DNA from 2 places in the Mycobacterium sp. TY815 genome. Region 1 is predicted to be linked to the other one. Evidence: riboswitches for the same ligand, from Rfam matches in the RefSeq annotation. Region 1 holds a riboswitch; the other holds the start of a gene.
The links. Region 1 has a riboswitch for magnesium ahead of QXK92_RS04660 (PPE family protein). Riboswitches for the same ligand answer to the same signal wherever they lie in the genome.

Region 1 (3,412 bases):
CGAGGCGAGTGCGGACCGTGCCCTGGACCGTTCGGGATCGGCCGGGCCCGGGCGCCGCCACGGCCCCCGGGGCGAGGGGGCGCAGCGCCTGGTGCGGTGCCGGCCGTCATCAGAAGTTCTCCTAACGTCAGGAACAACCTACGTAAGACGTTAGGGAACGATTGTCATTTACACCTGTAACGAGACTGCGCCTTTCCTGAAGGTTTCCTGAAAGGGCAGAGCTCGCAGGCGAATACGGCGCGCGTCAGCCGGCTGCGGGCGGTCTCATGACCACTATGGGGCGGAAGCCGTATTGCGGGACGGCGCGGCCGTAGGGTTGTGCGGCCACATTCCCCAGCGGGACACCGGGCATTCCGGGTGTTCCAGCCGGCGGCGGAGCCACCATTGGGGTACCGCCCAACGCCGAGTGCAAGGGACTTGTCACTGGCGCCGCCGAGGTCCAGGCTGGCGGTACCGACAGCTTGCCGACGACGCCCGAGTTGCCCACGGCCGCCAAGCCTTGCAGCCCGCCGCCCGACTCGAGTGAACCCGTTGCCGTCGAACCGAGCGCACCTGGCAACACTTCTTGGGCTGCCCCGGCGACATCCGTCATCGCCGGCGCGCCGAACAAACTGGAAAGGGTTCCGACCGTGGCGCCCGGCGTCAACGTGCCGGTCGAGGTGATCGTGTTCCAGATGTTGGCGTTAGGTCCCCACGTCGTCATGAAGTCCTGCCAATTGGCGGGTCCGTTGCCGGTGAGCAGAAAGTTCGTGATCTCTGAAAGTCCTTGGCCGCTGTTGGATCCGGAGAGGCCCTGCAGTGCGTTGGGTACAGCGGAAAAAAGTTGCGACACAGTGCCCTGCTGCCCGGCCGCCGAGGCACCGCCGGCCTGGTTGACGGCGACCGCTTGGGCCGTCAGGCCGCTGGGATTGGCGATTTCGTCGGGCCCCACGAACGGGCTCAACTGGGTCGCGACAGCGGAGTAGCCGGCGTAGCCGTACATGGCGGCGGCGTCCTGGGCCCACATTTGGAGGTACTGCGCCTCCGTTGCCGCTATCGCAGGGCTGTTCTGGCCCAGGATGTTGGTGGCGACCAGAGCGGCCAGCTGTGCGCGATTGGCCGTGATGAGCGCCGGGGGCACGGTCGCCGCATACGCCGCCTCGAAGGCGCTCGCGGCGGCCTCGGCCTGTGCCGCGGTCTGCTCGGCCTGGGCGGCGGTGGCGCTCATCCAGGCCACGTGCGGCATGGCGGCGGCCGCCATGGAGGCCGACGCGGGACCGAACCACTCCTCGCCAATCAACGCCGAGAGCACGGCGTCGTACGACAAGGCGGTCGCCCGCAGCTCGGCGGCCAACCCGTTCCAGGCCGAGGCCGCAGCGAGCATCGGGCCGGAGCCAGGTCCGGTGTACATCCGCGCAGAGTTGATCTCGGGTGGCAACGCGGCAAAATCCAGGGCGGCAGTCATCGCTCGCCTCCTTGACTGAAGGTAGTGCTGATCGCGGTCGCGCGGACCGCGTGGTGCCCGGCAGACATCTCGGAGTTATCCCGGAGGAACGAAACCGATTCCAGGCAGCATTAATCGCAATTCGTGCAGGACGTTTTCCGTGCACACGAATTACACCTGCGCATTTATTGCGCGCAGGACGCTATCGGCCGAATAGACTCATATTGCGAAATCAGCGGCCGGGCCGGATCGAGACGAAATGGTCTTCGATCTCGGATACGGACTATCGTCGGGACTCACTCCGCTCTCACCTCCTTCGGGCCGGGGCGCACGGGGGCGCCGGGCGCACGCATCACGGAGATGAGGCCAACGGAAAACCGCTGGGCCAGCACCTCTCTCGACAGAGCTTTGGCACCACACGGCGTATCCGGCCAAAACCGGAAGCCACTTGGGCTCAACCCTTAAGCCGGGAAGAGCTGTCCTGACCCTGGGCGTCTTTCGACGTTCGAGGTCAGTGGCCTATGTCCGTGCAGACGCCTCACCTAGCGAGGTGCATGCAAAGTCATCGTGGCACTCGAATCGTCGACAGTCAACTCACGACCCACATTTCACAGTTTCGTGTCGAAATTCGATACCACGAAAATTGTTGTTCGACACGGTGACAATAAATGTCGGTACGATGCGGCAGTTCAGCCTGCCGCCACCGGACGCGGCATTATGGTCAGCTTGAATCCGTAGCGCGGGCCGTTGCCCCAGCTGCGGGAGTGGGTGGCGGGCGCGGGCATGCCGGGCATACCGGGCATGCCCGCCGCGGCTTCCGGCGCCGCGGTGACCGCCGCACCGGAGCCTGGGATCACGCGGTCGGCGACCTCCGCGGCCGTGGTCCAACTCGGCGGTACGGACAGCCGGCCGACGAACGACGCTTGATTGACTCCTGCGCTCACCCCGCCCGATTGCGAGGACGTCAGGCCTGCGGACGCGGCGTCGGCGGCAGCGGGCGCGGCATCGGGGGCCCCTTCGGCTACCGCCTCGACGTCCGCGAGCGCGTCGGTCGTGGCAGGGAAGATGGTCACGGGCGACACGTATTGGGCTGACACGAACCCGTTCACCAGGTTCGAGTTCAGGAAGATTCCGTAGGGGTTGCCGTCATTGCCGTCCAGGAAGTTCAGGATGTCGGCCAGCAGACCGGTTTGCGGGATGTTGTCGAACGGTGAGGCCGCGGCCGGGGATGCCATCTGCTGCAGGCTTGCCGGTACGGCGGACATCAGTTGCGGTAGCTCCGACTGGGTGGCCGTGCCCGTCGCGGACCCGGACGCCTGCGTGACAGCCGCCGCCTGACTTGTGAGACCGTCCGGATTGGTGGTCTGGTCCGGTTCGCGGAACGGCGTCAGCGTCGAGGCCGCCGCCGCATCGGCGGCGTAGACGTACATCGCCGTCGCATCCTGGGCCCACATCTCCGCGTATTCGGCCTCAGTAGCCGCGATCGCCGGCGTGTTGATGCCCAGAAAGTTCGTGGCGACCAACATCAGCAGTGTTGCCCGGTTGGCGGCGACGGCAGCCGGCGGGACGGTCATCGCGAACGCGGCGTCGAATGCCGCGGCGGCGGAGGCCGCCTGACCGGCCGTCTGTTCGGCCTGGACGGCGGTCATTCTCATCCACGTCATGTACGGGACAACAGCAGCCGTCATCGCCTCCGCTGCCGGCCCCAGCCAGCCCTCACTGACCAATGTCGCAATGACGGACTCGTATGCCGTTGCGGTCAAATGTAATTCGGCTGCGGTTTCATCCCAGGCCGTCATTGCGGCCAGCATCGGCGCTGAGCCGGGCCCGGTATACATTCGCAGCGAGTTGATTTCAGGTGGGAGCGCTCCAAAATCCAATGACAGCACCTCCTTTCGCCCAACGTGAGCGATGTCGCAGCGGTCTCCCTCCTGTTATCCGGCGGCCGGCGGGCGCCCCATGATCGTCGGACGGAAGCCATAACGAGGC
Region 2 (3,412 bases), 530 kb from region 1:
GCCTCGAGGTGCCGCTGGAAGACGGGGTGGCCGCGTGGCCGCCCGACGGCCGGGCTCCGTCCTCCCCTGATCGGTAGGGCGTAGCGTCGGCGACATGCGAACCAGAGTTGCCGAGATGCTCGGCGTCGAGTTTCCGATTTGCGCCTTCAGTCACTGCCGCGACGTGGTGGCCGCAGTGACCAATGCGGGCGGGTTCGGGGTGCTCGGTGCCACCGCCCACAGCCCGAAGCGGCTGGAAAGCGAGCTCACCTGGATCGAGGAGCAGACGCACGGCAAGCCCTACGGTGTCGATCTGCTGCTACCGCCGAAATACGTCGGCGCCGACACCGGTGGCGTCAACTCACGGCAGGCCCAGGACCTGTTGCCGGCCGAGCACCGCGCTTTCGTCGAGGAGATGCTGAACCGTTACGGCGTTGCGCCACATGGCGAACAGGAGCAGACGATCAGAGGTGGGCTCAACATCTCACCCAAGGGCTACGAACCGCTGCTGGAGGTGGCCTTCGCCCACAAGATACGGCTGATCGCCAGTGCACTCGGTCCGCCGCCGCACGATCTCGTCGAGCGGGCGCACAGCCACGACGTCCTGGTGGCCGCGCTGGCCGGCACCACCGAACATGCCCGCCGGCACGCGGCGGCCGGGGTCGACCTGATCGTCGCGCAGGGCACCGAGGCAGGCGGACACACCGGTGAGGTCGCGACCATGGTGCTGGTGCCCGAGGTGGTGGACGCGGTGGCCCCGACGCCCGTGCTGGCGGCCGGTGGGATCGCCCGCGGACGCCAGATCGCGGCCGCCATGGCCCTGGGTGCCGAGGGGGTGTGGTGCGGTTCGGTATGGCTCACCACCGAGGAAGCCGAGACCGCGCCAGTGGTGAAGGACAAGTTCCTGGCGGCGACGTCGTCGGACACCGTGCGGTCGCGGTCCATGACCGGGAAGCCGGCCCGCATGCTGCGCACCGCCTGGACCGAAGAGTGGGGACGCCCCGACACCCCCAACCCGTTGGGAATGCCGCTGCAGACGGCGCTGATCACCGACTCTCAGGTCCGGATCAACCAGGCGGCTGCCCATCCCGGGGCGAAAGCGCGCGAGCTGGCGACGTACTTCGTCGGCCAGGTGGTCGGCTCGCTGGACCGGGTCCGTCCGACCCGCGCGGTGGTGCTCGACATGGTGGAGGAATACATCGACACCATCGGCCGGCTCAACGATGTGACATAGCGAACTCATACCGAAACGTAACCTGGGAGATCGTCCCGCGGCTTTCTCGTTTCCGCAGCTCAGATGCGTTTTTGCTGAATGGAAGCTGTGGGCGTGCGTAGTGAAAGCATAAAGATCCCGAAACCCGGGGGTGCCGCGTTGACCGGCGCCCGTACGTCGTGCATTATCGGTCAGGCAGGCACCTCGTTAGGTGAGGCGGCTACACGAACACAGGCCACTGACCCCGAACGTCGAAAGACGCCCCGGGTCAGGACAGCTCCTCCCGGCTTAAGGGTTGAGCCCAGGTGGCTTCCGGGTTACCGGACACGTCGGGTAGTGCCAAAGCTCTGACGAGAGGGGTGCGGTTTTCCGGCGGATCGCCGGCATTCTGTTCTCCTTGTGCGCGCAGCAGATCACGCGAGCACTCGCGTGGGTCGTGACCGAGAGGAGGTGAGGGACGCATGAGTTCCAGTGGCAGTCCGGGTCGATATCCGGGCGCTGTTTCGTCCCTGACCGGTCTCCGGCGCGACGTTCTCGGCTGAGTCTTCACACAGCCTCCACGTCGGAACCGTTGCGGGACGGGACTTCCCAAGATTCCTTTGAGTTCCACCTGCCAACGTCTTATCCGAGGAGGCGATCATGACCGCTGCACTGTATGACGAAGTAGTTGCCGTTCCCGCTGCGCCCAAGCTGCACGTGGTGCGCGACCTGCCGGTCGCTCCGGCGCCGAAGAAAGCCCGTCGCACCGAGCAGGTGCTCGCGGCCGGAGGCGACCCGCTGGTGGCCGGCGCCGCCCGCCTGCTGAACATCCCGCTGCGGCACATGTACGCCGCGCTGTGGCGGATCGGCGTTCTCGAAGTCCAGGCGTGACGCCCATGGATAGTGCGCTACCCGGCACTCCAAGGGGCTAGCCGACCGCAGGAGCGTCCTGCGGCGGGCCGGCCCCTTGGAGTGCTTCCCGTCTTCTGATTGCGACCCGCGGCACCCGGCTTCGCCGGGTTTGCGATCGCACTGGACCGTTATGATTGCGACCCGCGGCACCCGGCTTCGCCGGGTTTGCGATCGCACTGGACCGTTATGATTGCGACCCGCGGCACCCGGCTTCGCCGGGTTTGCGATCGCAATTAGAATCAACGGCAGACCAGCGTCGATCCGGCCATCACCGGGGAGCTTTCGGAAGAACAGCCAATCGGCCCAGTAGAACCGAACGGGCGGGCCCGTCACAGCCTTTCGAGTGGTCACGCGTCAGCGTGGCAAGCGGGGTGGTACCGCGGCGTTCGCGCACCAGCGCGCCCGTCGTCCCCGTGCCTGAAGATCTCGAGGCACCGGAGACGACCCACGTGAGCGACGAAGCTGAATTCGAGGCTGAACTCGAAGCCGGCCGTACGGCCTACCCCAAGCTGGCCAGCGGCGCGCCGGATTTCCCGGCGCTCGAACTCGAGGTGCTCGATTACTGGTTCCGGGACGACACGTTCCGGGCCAGCATCGCCCGCCGCGACGGCGCTCCGGAGTATGTTTTCTACGACGGCCCGCCGTTCGCCAACGGCCTGCCGCACTACGGGCACCTGCTGACCGGCTACGTCAAAGACATCGTGCCGCGCTATCGCACCATGCGCGGAAACAAGGTGGAACGCCGATTCGGCTGGGACACACATGGTCTGCCTGCCGAGCTGGAAGTCGAGCGGCAACTGGGCATCACCGACAAGTCCCAGATCGACTCGATGGGCATCGCCGCCTTCAACGATGCCTGCCGTGCCTCAGTACTGCGCTACACCGACGAGTGGCAGCAGTATGTGACCCGCCAGGCGCGCTGGGTCGATTTCGACAACGACTACAAGACACTCGATCCCAGCTACATGGAGTCGGTGATCTGGGCCTTCAAACAGCTGTGGGACAAGGGCCTGGCCTACGAGGGCTACCGGGTGTTGCCGTACTGCTGGCGTGACGAGACCCCGTTGTCCAATCACGAACTGCGGATGGACGACGACGTCTATCAGAGCCGCCAGGACCCCGCCCTCACGGTCGGGTTCAAGGTCGTGGGTGGCGACTCACAAAATGGACTGGACGGTGCCTACCTGCTGATCTGGACGACGACGCCGTGGACCCTGCCGTCGAACCTCGCCGTCGCGGTCAATCCCGACGTGAGCTACGTCCAGGTGCAGTCCGGCGAACGGCGCTTCATCCTGGCCGAGGCGCGGCTGGCCGCATATTCCCGCGAAC

Region 2: linked by a shared signal. The riboswitch ahead of QXK92_RS06655 (Rv1535 family protein) and the one ahead of QXK92_RS04660 (PPE family protein) in region 1 are both predicted to bind magnesium.

Annotation. Positions count from the first base shown of each region.
Region 1 is NZ_JAUFRX010000001.1:1,084,956-1,088,367, forward strand. Features, by position in the region: gene QXK92_RS04660 (PPE family protein) at 245-1,444, opposite strand; M-box (ykoK) riboswitch at 1,809-1,980, opposite strand; gene QXK92_RS04665 (PPE family protein) at 2,113-3,303, opposite strand; gene QXK92_RS04670 (PPE family protein) at 3,358-3,412, opposite strand, start outside.
Region 2 is NZ_JAUFRX010000001.1:1,614,942-1,618,353, reverse strand. Features, by position in the region: gene QXK92_RS06665 (carboxymuconolactone decarboxylase family protein) at 1-77, shown strand, start outside; gene QXK92_RS06660 (nitronate monooxygenase family protein) at 95-1,213, shown strand; M-box (ykoK) riboswitch at 1,389-1,558, shown strand; gene QXK92_RS06655 (Rv1535 family protein) at 1,832-2,062, shown strand; gene ileS (isoleucine--tRNA ligase) at 2,533-3,412, shown strand, end outside.